3 regions of the Providencia sp. Marseille-Q8014 genome follow, and region 1 is predicted to be linked to each of the others. Evidence: predicted binding sites of a transcription regulator. Region 1 holds the regulator's gene; each other region holds the start of a gene.
What was found. Region 1 encodes LexA, which represses DNA repair genes until DNA is damaged. Its sites were predicted from a motif close to TNCTGTATGTACATACAGNA; they were not measured.
Positions count from the first base shown of each region.

Region 2: a site for LexA is predicted at 2,681-2,700, ahead of mutH (DNA mismatch repair endonuclease MutH). Genes of this name have one in related genera too.
Region 3: a site for LexA is predicted at 2,348-2,367, ahead of sulA (SOS-induced cell division inhibitor SulA). Genes of this name have one in related genera too.

Region 1 is NZ_CBCOPT010000001.1:475,444-481,144, reverse strand. Features, by position in the region: gene zur (zinc uptake transcriptional repressor Zur) at 1,051-1,566, shown strand; gene lexA (transcriptional repressor LexA) at 1,752-2,375, opposite strand; gene ACWPW6_RS02040 (diacylglycerol kinase) at 2,512-2,886, opposite strand; gene plsB (glycerol-3-phosphate 1-O-acyltransferase PlsB) at 3,001-5,469, shown strand.
Region 2 is NZ_CBCOPT010000001.1:1,429,153-1,434,853, reverse strand. Features, by position in the region: gene leuD (3-isopropylmalate dehydratase small subunit) at 1-372, shown strand, start outside; gene sgrR (HTH-type transcriptional regulator SgrR) at 691-2,370, shown strand; gene mutH (DNA mismatch repair endonuclease MutH) at 2,920-3,603, shown strand; gene ACWPW6_RS06175 (helix-hairpin-helix domain-containing protein) at 3,777-4,016, opposite strand; gene ACWPW6_RS06170 (alpha/beta fold hydrolase) at 4,200-5,069, shown strand; gene ACWPW6_RS06165 (sphingomyelin phosphodiesterase) at 5,109-5,701, opposite strand, start outside.
Region 3 is NZ_CBCOPT010000001.1:2,930,042-2,935,742, reverse strand. Features, by position in the region: gene matP (macrodomain Ter protein MatP) at 1-155, shown strand, start outside; gene ompA (porin OmpA) at 379-1,452, opposite strand; gene sulA (SOS-induced cell division inhibitor SulA) at 1,808-2,329, opposite strand; gene ACWPW6_RS13000 (TfoX/Sxy family DNA transformation protein) at 2,536-3,165, shown strand; gene yccS (YccS family putative transporter) at 3,260-5,434, opposite strand; gene helD (DNA helicase IV) at 5,691-5,701, shown strand, end outside.

The sequences.
Region 1 (5,701 bases):
TAGATATGTAGGAAGTAGCATTCTCTATCCCGATAAACTCTAAAGAAATGAACCCATAAGCTCATTTTCGATTAGAATTAGCATTAGTGAAAATTTCCTTATTCCACTAGAACCTTTTAGGAAGAGATTTTTTTAAAATAAATAAATTAATTCATTTAATTTATTTTTATAAAAAGAAAAAATTGAAATATTCAATTTGTTACTTTAAACATGGAATATTTAATGAGGTAAAATCCTTTTTTCTCCAACCTTTTTCAACGTTGAAGTAAATAATCAATATATATTCCACAAAACTCAAACAGAACTGGATTACCCATACTTTGATGACCCATATTTTCTATAGACAATCCTACACACACGATATTTTTTGTCAAAATTAACCGGAATACGAAACACGGACAGTCAATTATGTTGTTATTTTCTTATTTTCAGTTTTCAACCATTAAAAAAGGCAGCACCAACTCCTAAAAGTAGTAATAATTAGAAAAATATATATAAAAATGTAAGTTTGTATTTATAAAAACTTAATAATTTTTTCTAAAAAGAAAGTCGTTTTTTTATAAGGAAACACGCAGTAACAGCAAAAAACAATGACATCAATAGATTAAAAACAAAAAATAAGAATTAAAAAATAAAAAAGCAATAAAAACAAAATAAAAATCTATAGGGAAAAATTTAGATAAGAAAACTCCCAATTGAAATGTGTTACTGAAGGTTACTTTTTAAATTTAAAGTTACATTTTAATTGTTATTATTTTGTATTGGTTTTGTTTTTATCGTGATAATAAATTACTTATTGCACCAGAGTATAATGGTGCCATTTATAACCCTATTTCACTCACTTTTAGTAACATGCTTAAAATACAATATTAACGTATATTGTGAGATGTGATTTATTTATTTGAATATTAAATGGTTGTGATTTTTTCCTAATACGCTTTTTTCTAAGCCTCACTTTTTATTCATTCTCATTTCAGTCTCTATGTATCATAAAGTTATGGTAAACTTGTCTTCACTATCATTGGGATTTTTGCTGTGGGGTCAACGACCATGAAAATAATGAGTGAGGATAAGCTGCTAGTGATGGCCGAAAGAATTTGCCAATCAAGAGGTGTTAGGCTAACGCCTCAGCGGGAAACCGTTCTACGGCTAATAGCGCAACAACACGGTGCAATAAGTGCTTATGACCTGCTCGATTTGCTGCGTGAAGTCGAGCCTCAAGCCAAGCCACCAACAGTCTATCGTGCGCTTGAATTTTTAATGGAACAGAGCTTTATTCATAAAATCGAATCGACAAATAGCTATGTTATCTGCCATCACTTTGACAATCCTAGCCATATCTCAGTCATGTTGATTTGTGATCATTGCGGTGGCGTAGCAGAAAGTGATTGCGGAACCATAGAAGCTGCTATTTTAGATTTAGCTAATCAAAATCAATTTCAACTCCGTCATACCGTCGTTGAGAACCATGGTTTATGCCGAGTATGCAGTGAGTTAGCTAGCTGTAAAGACCATGAGCATTGTCATCATGACCATGAACAACCTATTAAGACAAAGAAAAAGTAATCACTAAGACAATAAAATAGACAAAACACACTATAGTAGAGTGTAATATTTTATGTCTCTTAATAAGTCGGGTGCACAGATAAACTCACTAATGAGTAAAAGAAAGGTATCGCAGGCAGACTCCTAAAATAGATACATAGTAAATCTGCCAGCAATATTTTTGAGGGTATTTTATGGCGCTAACATTAGCACCAGTCACCATTACGGATCACGCCAACCGCTAGCCCTTCAATTGTAAAATTCTGCTGACGCAGATCAACAATAATCGGAGCAAATTCTGCATTTTCAGCGATTAACTCAACACGGTTACCTTGCTGCTTAAAGCGTTTCACAGTCACTTCATCTTCAATACGTGCAACAACCACTTGCCCATTACGGACATCTTGTGTTTTATGCACAGCTAAAAGGTCGCCATCCATAATCCCAATGTCCTTCATTGACATACCATTAACACGTAATAAAAAATCAGCATGGGGCTTAAATAGAGCAGGATCCACTTGATAATGACTTTCAATGTGCTCTTGAGCCAATAGAGGTTCGCCAGCAGCAACACGTCCAATCAAAGGAAGCCCCTGAACTTCAGCATCATTTTCTTCTTCAAGTAGTAAACGGATACCACGAGAAGCCCCTGAAACAATCTCAATGACCCCTTTACGTGCCAAGGCTTTAAGGTGCTCTTCTGCCGCATTAGGCGAACGAAAACCAAGGCTTGCTGCTATTTCAGCGCGTGTAGGTGGCATACCCGTCTGAGAAATGTGATCGCGCACCAGATCATAAACCTGCTGTTGTCTAGCCGTCAGTGCTTTCATCTCGTTCCCCTGTTTGTTTATACAGTCAGACTGTGAGTATATACAGGTAAATGAAGTTTTGAAACACTTAAATCACTGAAGTGCCATATTTGTTGAAAGCTCATCAAGGATTTATCGATTTGCGACAATTTCTACATTAGCCAGCAAAATAGTGTTGCCATAAAACGGTTGCCCAAATAACCAACGCGAGTCCAATGGTCACAAACACCGCGGCAGAACCGATATCTTTAGCTCGACCAGACAATTCATGATATTCACTGCCCACGCGATCAACCACCGCTTCAATTGCACTATTCAGTAATTCAACAATCGCCACCAGCACAACAGAACTGATCAACAATAATCGATCGATATAACTCACATCCAACCACAGCGCGATAATGACGGCAATCAATGCCGCAACAGATTCCTGCCGAAAGGCCGCTTCATTAATCCAAGCCGCCTTTAATCCTTTAAGGGAATACCCCGCAGCCTTTATTACACGAGTCAATCCCTTAGTTTGGTTCGCCATATTTATTCCTCAAAATTACAAACAATAATCATTTTTTGCGGTCAAAGTTAATCATTTGCCAGTTGATTTCTGGTATGCTTGCGAAGCATTGTTAACAAGAGGCTATAATCATTTATGTCACTATGGCGTAAAATATATTACAACACGTTGAATTTACCACTTAAATTACTGGTAAAGAGTAAACTCGTTCCAACAGACCCGATATCAGAACTGGAATTGGACACCAGCCGGCCCACGTTATACGTGTTGCCTTATCATTCCAAGTCTGACCTTTTAACATTACGTCACCAATGCTTATCGATCGGTCTACCTGACCCGTTGGTCGATAATGACATTAATGGCACTAAATTACCGGCCTATGTCTTCATTGATGATGGTCCGAGAGTCTTTCGCTACTACTCACCAAACCCACGTAAAGAGTCAGTAAGAATATTCCATGCATACCTAGACTTGCATCGTAGTAATCCGAATCTCGATATTCAAATGCTACCTGCATCCGTGATGTTTGGTCGTGCACCTGGACGAGAAGGCCATACACCGGCTCCCCCCTTACGCTTACTCAACGGTATCCAAAAATTCTTTGCCGTGATTTGGCTTGGGCGAGATAGTTTTGTCCGTTTTTCGCCAACCGTATCCATGGGAGTGATGGCGCAAGAGCATGGTACCGATACGATTATTGCGAATAAACTAGCACGTGTTGCCCGTATCCATTATTCACGTCAACGCCTCGCGGCGGTTGGTCCGAAACTGCCTGCCCGCCAAGATCTTTTCAATAAGCTATTAACCTCAAAAGCGATTGAAAAAGCGGTTGAAGATGAAGCACGTAGTAAAAAAATTCCACTGAAGAAAGCACAGCAAAATGCCGTCAATATGATGGAAGAAATTGCGGCTAACTTCTCTTATGAAGCAATACGCTTGACGGATAGAGTATTAGGCTGGACTTGGAACCGTTTATATCAAGGGATCAATGTTCAGCATGCGGAACGCGTTCGTCAGTTAGCGCAAGATGGCCATGAAATTGTGTATGTGCCATCACATCGTAGTCATATGGATTACTTATTGCTTTCTTATGTTCTGTATCATCAAGGGTTGGTCCCCCCTCATATCGCGGCAGGTATCAACTTAAACTTTTGGCCAGCAGGTCCAATTTTCCGCCATTTAGGCGCTTTCTTTATACGCCGTACGTTTAAAGGAAACAAACTTTATTCGACCGTATTTCGTGAATATCTCAGTGAGCTGTTTGCACGGGGTTATTCCATTGAATACTTTGTTGAAGGTGGACGCTCTCGCACAGGTCGCTTGTTGCAACCCAAAACAGGCACACTGTCGATGACACTACAGGCCATGCTACGTGGTGACTCTCGCCCTATTACTATCGTACCGATTTATATTGGTTATGAACATGTCATGGAGGTAGGGACCTATGCAAAAGAGCTACGAGGTGCTGAAAAGGAGAAGGAAGGCTTCTTTTCGATGGTACGAGGCCTGCGTAAATTACGTAATTTAGGTCAAGGCTACGTTAATTTTGGCCAGCCGATTTCGTTAACACAGTATTTAACGAAACATGTGCCTCATTGGCGTGATTCTATCGATCCTATTGAGCCTCAAAGACCAAGTTGGTTAAACCCTGTTGTGAGTGGTTTGGCCGATAATATTATGGTGAATATCAATAACGCAGCGGCTGCCAATGCGATTAACCTTTGTTCAACGGCACTACTGGCTTCACGTCAACGCTCTCTAACGCGTGAACAACTGATTGAGCAAGTCGAATGTTACCTGCAATTATTACGTAATGTTCCTTATACTGCGGATACAACGACACCCAATAAAACCGCCGAGCAATTGTTAGAACATGCTTTGCAGATGGATAAATTTGAAGTCGAAAAAGATAGCATGGGGGATATTATTATTCTGCCTCGTGAAAATGCTGTTTTAATGACCTATTATCGCAATAATATCCATCACCTTTTGGTCTTACCATCACTGATATCAAGTATTGTGCTACACCATGAGCGCATCAGTCGCCAAGATATCCACTATCAGGTTGGGCAAATTTACCCGTTCCTCAAAGCGGAACTATTTATGCGCTTTGATAACGAATCTTTGATAGAGGTCGTTAATACTTTAATTGATGAACTCAACCATCAACAGTTGGTATGCGTGAAAGAAGACGGCGTCGTGGTACTCAATCCTCGTCGTATTCGACCGTTGCAGCTACTCGCCGCAGGTGTCCGTGAGACATTACAACGCTATGCGATTACGCTTTCTCTACTCAATGCGAGCCCTGAAATTAGCCGTAATACCTTAGAGAAAGAAAGCCGCATGCTTGCTCAGCGACTTTCTGTGCTGCATGGCATTAATGCACCGGAGTTCTTTGACAAAGCTGTCTTTTCAACTTTAGTGGAAACACTCCGAGAAGAAGGCTATATCGATAACGATGAAAACGACATTTTTACGGCCAACGCGAAAAAACTGTATTCTGTTATTTCACGTTTAATGTCGCCAGAAATACGTTTAACTATCGAAAGCGTCAGCCAGCCAGAAGAGCGTTCTGCTGAGAAAGACCCCGCAAAAGAAGATTAGTTAGTTTACTCTACAACCCTAAACTAAGGGGGAATGCGTCTAACATTCCCCCTTATTTGTATCCATCCCGTCAGCTATACCGACTTAGCCCAAAATCACATACCGCTTCATCAAGACCCACTTAAATAGGAATATGTCACTTGTTGAAGGTGCTGACGATAAGCGTTCTTACCGTTTCTGAATGAGTCCCTATTATTTTAAGGTTCAATATTCCTGACAGAAAACGAATTCA
Region 2 (5,701 bases), 950 kb from region 1:
AACTTTGGCTGTGGCTCCTCTAGAGAGCACGCGCCATGGGCCTTAACTGACTTTGGTATCCAGGTGGTTATTGCACCTAGTTTTGCTGATATTTTTTACGGTAACTCTTTCAATAACCAATTGTTACCAATAAAACTGAGCGATGCAGAAGTTGACGAAATGTTTAACTATGTGCAAAACAATGAAGGTTGCCAATTCACGGTTGACTTAGAGCAGCAAACGGTTCAAGCAGGCGATAAAACTTATCATTTTGAGATTGATAGTTTCCGTCGTCACTGCATGATGAATGGCCTTGATAGCATTGGTTTGACCTTGCAGCATGCTGATCAAATTAAGCAATATGAGCAGAAAATTCCTTCATTTATGCGCTAAGCATTAACAACCACTTTCTAAACGCCCACCTTCTGTGGGCGTTTTATCTTATAAATAGTGAATAAGCCTACCCCTACATCATGATTTACTCTAAAATCATCCTCATTATTATGTAGACTAAATCCAATAACAGTATTCAAAATAAAGGCAACAAAAAAAGCCGATAATGCTGCTATCGGCTGGTAAATTACCATTACTCAATAATTCTGGGAGTCAGCCTGCCAATTAACAGGCCTAACGAGCTACTTACTGGTGTCTATTATCAAATGGATATTGGGAAATAAAAATTGATGTAATCATTGCCGGAGTTCCTCTTTTATGTCCAGTTCTCGCTTACAAACACAATTCGTCCGTCTTTGGCAACACTTTCAGGGTCAAGATAGTGAAACCACATTGCAACATATTGCCGATACACTGTTTTGCTCTCGACGCCACGTCCGCACTTTATTAAATAGCATGCAATCTCATGGGTGGCTCAGTTGGCAAGCCGAAGCAGGCAGAGGGAAACGTTCAACCTTACTCTTTCATGTTAATGGATTAGAGTTACAGCAAGCCCAAGCGGAGCGTTTGCTAAAAGAAGAAAGCATTGAAAAACTTGTTGCTTTAGTGGGAGATAAAGAAACAATCCGCCAAATGGTTCTCTCTGAATTAGAACGCAGTTATCGGCAAGGTAAGAATCTTTTACGCATCATCTACTACCGTGATTTCCCTAATTTGCTACCAGGAACCCCCATGAGGCGTTCTGAAATTCACTTAATGAGTCAGATATTTAATGGATTAACGCATATAAATGAGGAAAAAGGGGAAGTCGAAAATGGTATCGCTCATTATTGGCAAATGATAAATGACACTGAATGGCGTTTTTACTTAAGACCCAGTATTTACTTTCACCACGGTAGAGAGATGCTAGTCGATGATATTATTAGTTCATTGATGCGTTTACAGCAGTGCTGGCCATTATTTTCACATATTAAATCTGTCACCTCCCCTCTTCCCAATGTCATTGATATTCAATTAAGTGAAGTCGACAAGCAGCTACCTTTACTATTAGGGAGTCCTCATGCTGCCATTCTCCCCAAAGAGTGGGAGTCTTTTGACAATTTTGAGCAAATACCTATTGGTACAGGCCCTTTTTTGGTTGAAAAAAACTTACCGCAAAAACTGACAATCACTGCATTTGACCGCTATTTTGGCTACCGTGCACTACTTGATGAGGTCACTATTTGGGTCGTGCCTGAATTATCTGAGCAAATGGTGTGTACCACATTAAAGATGGACAGTGACAGCAAACCAAATGATTCGTTAGAAAGTCGTATGGAAGAAGGATGCTACTTTTTATTGATGGATCAACGCTCTGCCCTAGCGCAGCGTTGTGATATACGTCAATGGCTATGCAGTTTTTTAACACCAATCAATCTGCTCGCGCATTGTGAATCATTTTATCAGCGGCACTGGGCTCCCGCTTATGGGCTATTACTGCATTGGCATCATAGTCGCATGTTAACGCTATTACCTAAGCCAGCTGATTTAACCGAATTGACGGTCACTTTCTATCATCAACACCACGAGTTTTATGCTATCAGCCAAATAATGAAGCGTGTATTGAAAACGCAAGGTATCGAATTAAAAATAAACATTGTTAATTACCCTGAATGGTTCAATGGCACAGCAGAAAGTGATATTTGGCTTGCGACAGCCAACTTCTTTAAACCTCTCGAATTTTCAATTTTTGCCACTTTATATGAAATGCCATTATTTCGTGAATGTTTAGGCTCCCCCCTCAAAGAGGAGCTGTCAAATTGGCGACAACAATCACTTAATGTCGAAGCATGGTGTGAAAGCTTAGTTGATTCACAGATTTTTCATCCAATCTTCCATCATTGGTTAGAGCTTCAAGGACAAAAAACCATGCGTGGAGCAAGGATGAATACGTTCGGTTGGTTTGATTTTAAATCGGCATGGTTTCAACCTTCTGAGGATAATGCACAGAAATCATAAAAGTTATGAACACCATAGATGAATAATAAGGATGTTATTCACTTTTTCTGTGGATATCCATGTGAACAACCCGATAGTAATCAGGGTATATCCTACAGGTCACTTCTTCAAGAAAATCCTCACGCATTACTAACTCATTTTAAAACAATAAGATACTTACATTCCATCCTGTTATCTCCTGTTTATGTTTTCGACTTTATTCATTAGGAGTTCAAATGAACAAAGATCAATCAATGTATGATTTATCCACAAGTAATGCGCTTAACTTAGGCAAGTTGTGTGATTAGGTTCAAAAAAACAGGTAAGTCAAGCCTGTAAATGCACACAGTAATTAAAGTTTTTCACAGTTATCCAATAAATCTGTGGATAACCTAGTGAATGATCCTGTGATTATTATGGGATGAACGTGAATAACCTATTTTTCGTTAAAGATAATGTGGTTAAGTCTTCTATTATTATCTTATATATCAATGCATTAATTATCTGGTGTAAAAAGTGATATACTTTCTCTACCCTGTGAACTTTTTTTGATTATTATTTAATCGCATTATGCCATTTTTACCGCCACCACCACCTGAAAATGAGTCTGTTTTAATGGCGAGAGCGCAAGCCCTTGCTGGTTATACGCTGGGCCAATTGGCTGAATATGCAGGATTACCAATCCCCCCTGATTTAAAGCGCGACAAAGGCTGGGTCGGCATGTTGCTAGAGTATTTTCTAGGGGCTAGTGCAGGAAGTAAGCCTGAACAAGATTTTGCTGAAATTGGCGTCGAATTAAAAACGATTCCTATCGATCGTCATGGTGTGCCACTGGAAACAACATTTGTTTCCGTTGCGCCTTTAACGGGCAATAGTGGGTTGACTTGGGAAAACAGCCATGTTTGTCGAAAGCTGTCTCGGGTACTGTGGTTTCCTATTGAAGGAGAGCGCCAAATTCCTCTTGCACAGCGTCGTGTGGCGACGCCTTTACTATGGAGTCCCTCACCACTGGAAGAGCAATTGCTACGTCAAGATTGGGAAGAATTGATGGATCTGATTGTTCTTGGGAAGGTTGAAACCATCACTGCACGGCATGGACAAGTGCTACAAATACGCCCTAAAGCCGCTAACAGTAAAGCATTAACAGAAGGAATTGGTGAGTTTGGGCAAACTATCATGACATTACCGAGAGGCTTTTATCTTAAGAAAGATTTTACAGCCCCTCTTCTCGCTAGGCATTTTCAACTCGGTTAAAAAGAAAATGTATATATGATGACACCGCTATCCGCGTTTACTCAAGATACGCCGGTAACAGCTCAAGCCAAGATAACTAAAGTCTCTATTTGTTATCAACACATTTTATCGTTCGCGAATACGGCTGGGATCACATTCGCTTATTCATCAATCAGGAGCCTTGAAACCACTCGCTATTTAGTGGCCATCTTAGCGGCGTTAATGGCTCCTTCCACTGCTTTCTTAGCCTGTGGGCTGTTTTTCCAACAGCTAGACCCTGTGAGTTCAGCGCCTAACCGCAAAATTTCCTCATAGGATGCTTCACTTAGCTGAGATAACGTCGAGAATCCCATTTGTTCTAATCGACTCATCACCGTCGGCCCTACCCCTTTTACCGCGAGTAAACACTGTTTGTCCGCTTCTGAAAACCCCATATTCGTTCCTAATTAAATGAGTAGCTTATCTTTTTTTAATGAATAGCTTTGCAATATACCTCATTATTATTTTACTATTCTTTTATGGCTATTATTATTTCAATAAAATCTCCTATATCCTTTGTGTCACTCATCACATTTATGGTAGTACACCCTCGATTTAGCATAAGTTAGGAATTAGCAATGTATACTCGTCAGCTCACCACGACACGCCATAATTCACTCCAACTGCCTGATGGCCGTCATTTGAGTTGGTATGAGTCTGGGCCGAAAACCGGTTTTCCAGTTATTTTTTGTACTGGTGCAGGTATGAGTGGGACACTCGGTTTTGGCATTGAATTCCTCAACCGTTTTGGGCTGCGATTGATTGTGCCTGAACGAGCGGGTTTAGGGGACTCTTCCCAAGATCCACAAAAATCACTTTCTCGTTTTGCCGCAGATGTCGCTGTGTTGTTGCATTCTCAGCAAATCAAACATTACTCAGTGATTGGTTTTTCTCAGGGCGCTGTATTTGCCATGGCACTGGCTTTTTATGGCACTCCGAATGCATTATCCATCGTCTCAGGCCAAGACCAATTTGAACATCCAGCAACGAGAGAACGACTACGCTCTGATGTGATTAATATGCAAGAGCAAGCCATAAATAGCCCTGAAGCGCTCGCTGACTGGTTGAAAAAAAATGTCAGCGCACCATGGCTATTGGCATTTATTCTCAATTGTAGTGCTGAAATCGACCAACAGCTTTATCATGAAGCCACCTTTTTAGAAGCTTACACCGAATGTATGAACCGTGCTTTTGTACAAGGTAATTTAGGCTATGTTCAAGATTTGCTGATTACGCTACAAGCATGGCCTTTCCAACCTGAACAGATCCAATGCCCTGTATCATTATGGTATGGCCAAAAAGATGAAAGTTCTGTGCACTCACCCGATTTTGGCCATATCCTTGCCACTCGCTTTCCTCATTGCCAACATTTCCTGTTTAAAAATGAAGGGGGTTCTCTATTATGGACCCAATCAGAAGCGATCTTAAAAAATTTAAAAGCTGAATAAGTAAATATAAATTAATAACTGGCTGAATATTGAATATTATCATAATTCAATTTCAGCCACGACTGGATAATGGTCTGAATAATCATAATAAGCATTATTATTATAATAATAAGCTGTTTTCATTTTCACCTGTCTGGTTTGTTCTTTGATCGAAGCAACATTTTTTGCAAAAATATAATCTAAATGCCAACTCTCTTTTTCATCTGGATGCGCAGCTTTAATGATATCATTGCTTGTGACATCCCACGAAGGAGTCGATGAAACATATTCAGGTTCTCCCCAGCCAATAATATCCAAAGCTTGTATATATTCCCTTTGCGTATAATTGATATTAAGGTCACCCCCTAAGACGACGGCTAAATTCTCTTCTGAAGCGATGCTATTAGCCCAGTTGATTAACTGATTAAGCTGAGTTTTACGATGATCTGAAGGGGTTGTCATTATACAATAATGATCATCCGACTGCATATGTGTACCAATAACATTGACCTTACTGCCCTTAAAGTCAATAACGGCCCTCACTCCTCCTTTAGCACTAAAACGGTCAGCACCACAGCCCGAATCATCAAAAAGATGATATTCACGATAAATAATGGGATAACGAGAAGCAATAGCGATACCTGAGTTAACTT
Region 3 (5,701 bases), 2.5 Mb from region 1:
CTAATCTTGCCGTTAAGCGCAATAAAACATTATCGGAAACGATCATTCAGTTGATCGAGGATGCAGAGCATAAGGATAAGTATGAAAGCCAAATGAGCTTATTAAAAGAAGATCTGCAAGCGATTTTAGGTAATTCAAATACTAACAAGCCGTAATATTGATCGTTTGTTGTTATTGAATGATCAACTAAGATCGCGATGCTCTATGAGTAAAAGATGTAATCATTGACGCTTCACTGACTGGGATATAAGCAAAGCCTAGTTGTGACGGGATAAGACTTAGACTATCGCCTGCTTTAAGTGACTTTAGAGATAAAAAAAACCCCATCGAAATGGGGTTTTTTGTGTTCAGATCGAAATTCGACCGAGGAACTTGTTATTAAGCGCCTGGTTGAGTTACAACTTCAGTTGTACCTTGGATTTCGATTTCAACGCGACGGTCTGGTGCCAGACACTCGATCAGAGCAGCACGGCCTTTAACGTTGTCACATTTGTTACCAGTTACTGGATCTTCTTTACCACGACCTTCAGCAGCGATTGCGCTAGCTGGAACGCCTTTAGCTACCAGGTAGTCAACAACTGACTGAGCACGTTTTTGTGACAGTGGCAGGTTGTAGTTTTGTGAACCGATACGGTCTGTGAAACCAACTACCAGTACGCGACCTTGAGTTGGGTCGATGCTGCTCAGTTCGTTATACAGTTCGTTCAGTGCTTGCTGACCTTCTGGCTTCAGAGTTGCTTTGTTGAAGTTGAACAGAACGTCTGAACGCAGAGTGAAACGTTTGTTCTCAACAACTGGAGCTGGCTCAACAACTGGCGCTGGCTCAACAACTGGCGCTGCTTCTTGGTTGAAACGATATGCTAGACCAACGCTCAGCATGCCGTTGTCTGGACGTACGCCCAAGTTATCGTTATCACCGATGTTGCTCACCCACTGGTAGTCTAAACGAGTCGCCCAGTTTGGAGTGATTGCATATTCAACACCCAGTGCGTATACAGGAGAAACGCCAGTGTCGTTTTCTTTGTAATTTGGTTGACCTTCTTGATGTGCTTTAACATCAGTACGCCATACCATACCACCTAAACGAGTGTAAACGTCTAAGTCATCCATTACTGGATAGCTTAGTTTGGTCGTCAGAGAAACACCCATTGATTTCAGGTCGCCGTTGTTACCAGCACCTTTGTATTTCATTTTACCAAACCAGTCATAACCAAGCTCGAAGCCCATGTACTGGTTGTATTGGTAACCTGCGTATGCACCAGCACCGAAAGTATCACGGTCAGTACTGTTACCTACAGTTGCATTACGATCAACTGGAGTAAAGCTTGTGTCTTCATAGTGAGACCAACCCAGTTTAGCACCGGTATACCAAGTGTTGTCTTTTGGAGCTGCCTGCGCAACAGTTGCGAAAGCTGCTACTGCCACTGCTACTGCGATAGCTGTCTTTTTCATTTTTTACGCCTCGTTATCATCCAATATAGGCATGGCTTCAATGAGCCTTATTATTCGCCATTGGTTTAAAATACTTGCTAGGTTTCGCTGACATTATCTACAAAAATTTATAAAAAGTAAAAAATAATGCCATAACCTTAACAAGCTAAAGTCTACAACGAACTTAAAAAGATACAAGTAGAGCAAGCAAAAATCGTTATAAAAAAACATATTTTAGTGGATAAATCAGAGAGATAAACATAACCTAATTTTAGATTGATTATTATCTATCCCATTGATCTCAATTATTTTTTCTACATTTTTTGAGCTTGTTATATCCAAATGTCAAATTTACTAAGAATATTCTTAATCTTGGCTAGTGATAATAGTTAGAGTGAATTTTTAGGTTATTTAGCTGTCCAGAATGGATACTTGCAATATTATGTGTTTTTTGAGGGCGCATAATAAAGCCAATAGAATGACCTTCTTGAGCCGCGCTTTGTAATCGAGCAAAGTCCTGTTCATTTAATTCAGGAAGCCAGCCGAGTACGACACTGTAATTACCACTCTTTAATGCCTTTTCCATTGCATCTATTGTCGTTATTGACGGCATATTACTTAATTGCATGATTTTATTTATAGGTAAACCAGACTGCTCTAGCCAATGGCGACTCAACTTTTTATTTGGACTCAACCAAAGCAACCAGCGAGATTGCACACCAAATTGGCGCAACATTGGCAGTAGGATGTAATCCATAATAGGATGTTTTTCATCATAAACCAGTTCACTCACCATACCATGCTGCATGGCATCATGGATATGTGGTGTTGAAGGCATGACTTGCGTACTGTGGTTAACAGAATGTTCAGTTGCTTTGTTCCAAGAATAGATAGCCATAATTCACCTCACCAATCAAGCTGTATGAATATACAGTAACTGTATATTCATACAATATCAAGCCTATTTTTTCAAAGCGCTTCGCAACTTTGGTGTTTTTATCTGCAATATTCTTGGAGTTTTAGGCTGTTCATCCCAGAATAGGTTTCTGCTAATTGTTTGTAAAATTAGGATATTTATAGTTTCACATACAAGGATGGAAGTAGATGAATACTCATAAGGAGCTTGGGTGTATGTCTTTACTGGAAAAGAATGATCCTCGATTAGATCAGCTATTAAAACGTTTTGGTGAGTTTAAAAAGAAAAACCACTTTGGTGGATATTGTCTAATCATCGATAGTGCCATCATCGGGTTAACATTAGATGGCCTTTTATATTTACGTGGATGTCTTTTTGCAAGAAGCTACTTTGAATCTATTAAACTTAGGCGGCTAGTGTTTAGCAAAAAAGGCATACCGCTAGAACTGCGTTATTATCAGATCCCTGAGCAGATATGGGAAAATGAAGAGTTATTGCTCCATTGTATTGAGTTAGCTTATCGTTCTGCGATTGAAGAACGAAAACAAAAACAATCAGCGGTATTACGTATCAAAGACTTACCGAATATGAATATGTCAGTAGAGAGAGCATTAGGCAAAATCGGCATTCATAAAGTTGATGATTTACGAGCAATAGGTGCGAAAGCTTGCTTTTTGAAGCTAAAACAGTTGGGGCGATTTTCTCCTAGTATTAAATTACTGATTGGATTAGCGGGGGCAATAGAAGGCTATCATAGTGCTGTTTTACCATTACAAATGAAACAAGAATTGATCAATTGGTATAACAGTGTGGGGTAGGGCTAATTAAGGTGAGATAAACGATGAGAGGGGATGTCACTGTTTCGCCACATTTTGACACCCGCTCATCTGTTTTATTTATCGGCTAACTGACTTAATTTTGCTCGTGTACATAATGATTTGCTGACGTATTAATTTGTATGATCATAGCCTTGATTTCAGGAATAAGCTCCAGTAATAATCTTGCTTGTTCCATAATCAGTACTGTTTTTTCATCATCACTGACGGATATGCTATCAATGCGACGCGTAATACTTTCTCGTAACTGTTCTGATTTCTCTTCGGCTTGAGCGTCCAATGTCAGGATTTGCAATGAGGTTTCTACATAGCAAATAGCATCACTTAAAATCGTGAGGTTATCCTTATTTTGCATCTGCTCTCGATGTGCACCAAGGGCGGAAATATAGCTCAGCAATGTATGGTTAAGGCATAGAAGCCTAAATGCCTGTTCTTGGGTGACTTGATAGGACTTCGGGTCTGATGCCATATTCGAAACAATAGAAGCAAATTCTGCATCATTATTATGGGCATCTCGCCGTGCTACTCGGTATTCAAGGCTATTATCTTTACCTTGATAGTACTGTTGCAAAATCGCATCTAAATAACGGCAATTGCTGTCCATGGTTTTTTGTACCACTTGAGGTAATTGGCGAAATTTCCAATCAGGCCATATAAAGCTCACTGCAAGAAAGGCAATAAAACAACCGATTAAAGTATCAATGACCCGAGGAAGAGCAACCTCAAATCCTTCTCCTAATAGGTTAAAACAAAAGAGAACAAGCAAGGTAATAAATAGGGTTGCTTGAGCATATTGGCTGCTACGGAAAACAAAAAATAGCAAACCAGAAATAACGATTAAGGTCAGCTGTCCTTCCATTGAAGGCACAAAATTTAATAAAGGTAACCCAACGAGTATCCCGATGAGGGTACCGATTATCCGTAGTGCGAGTCGTCGTTTGGTTGCACTATAGTTAGGTTGGCAAACAAATAAACTGGTTAATAAAATCCAATATCCTCTTTCTAAATCAAATAACTGGATAATGAGATAGCCTGTACAGAGTAAGAGTGACATTCTAACGGCATGGCGGAAAAGTGCAGACTTAGGCGTTAAATGATGTTTAAAGCGGGCAATAATATCACTGAGACCTGAAGGGGACTCATCTGATAATTGTTCAATTTGTTTATTATGATGTTGCCGTGAATTCTGTTCAAGGCTAAGCCCACGCAATTGCACGTCAATACCTTTCAAGTTTTTGAGTAAGTTATACAACGCTTTTATTTCATGAATCGCTGGGGAGCGTTGCTTAAGTAATTGCAGTGAGTTTTCAAGGTAAGTGAAAGTACCTTCAAAGCGTGGATTATGTTGATATTGTTTACGCCATAGGACTGATTGAGCGACTTGCTGGCAAGCTCTTGCTTGCATACTCAGTAAACGTTGAAAACGGAATAATATATCGCTGTGGCGCAGGGTGCGACTCAGTTGTTGGTATTGAATGTGTGATGAGCTGGCACGTTCATGGATATCTTGCGCCACAAAATAATATTGCAACGTCGTACGGGTGCCTTTTTGTCCGCGATCACCTTTTAGTCGGCTAAGAAGCGCTATTTTTGCTTGATTCATCGTACTGACTAATGTGCTATTAACGAGTGCTAGCTCGTAGACTGACTGCGGGTAGTCATCTTCCAAATCGGGGTCGAATAGGTTAGCTTTAGCATCAAGATAAGCCGCTAATTGCTGATAACATTGCGTAATGGCATCTTGCAACGGCCTAACTGGAAATAGAATATGGCCGATTAAGGTCAAGACGTTATACCAAATAGCACCAATGAGTAGCAAAGCAGGTTGTTGATACCATGTATCAAAAATAGGCACTCCCAGCATGGTATAGATGGCAATTAATAGCGCACCAAAAGCAATCGTAGCATAGCGTTGACCTAATGCGCCCAATAGAATGAATCCACAGGTTGAAATTGCCAGACCAAAGAAGAAAAGTATTGGATGTGGGAATAACAATTCAATAGAGACGGATGCGATAAAAAAGCAACATAGTGTGATAACTAAGTTTTTTAAGCGGCCAGTTAATCTATCATCGAGATCCGTCAGAGCCGCCGCAACCATGCCTAAGGTTAAGGGAATTGTGACTTTGGGCTCTTGGTTTAATAACCAAGGAATGAGAGTCGTCCCTGTCAGGGCGATTAAGATTCGGATATAATATAAAATATGGCTGTTATATAAAACACGACGATAACTGGTAAGCAGCGTTAACACAAAGTACCTCAAAGGCAAACATTCCCTAGTCTATACTCGTCATATTTCAAGTTGCTTAGTTGTTGATGTGTTTTCAACCTGCAAATTTAAGTGCCTATATAATCTAGTTTTCTTTTCAACACATTGTTGAACATTTTCTAGATGCAACTCGAATTATGTAGAGTCTATATAGGATAGCGTGTTTATGAGTAATAAAAAACTGTTTGGAATCAAGCTACCGTTATTTTCATAATTGAACAACTCAGGTGCAGGATGTATGGAACTGAA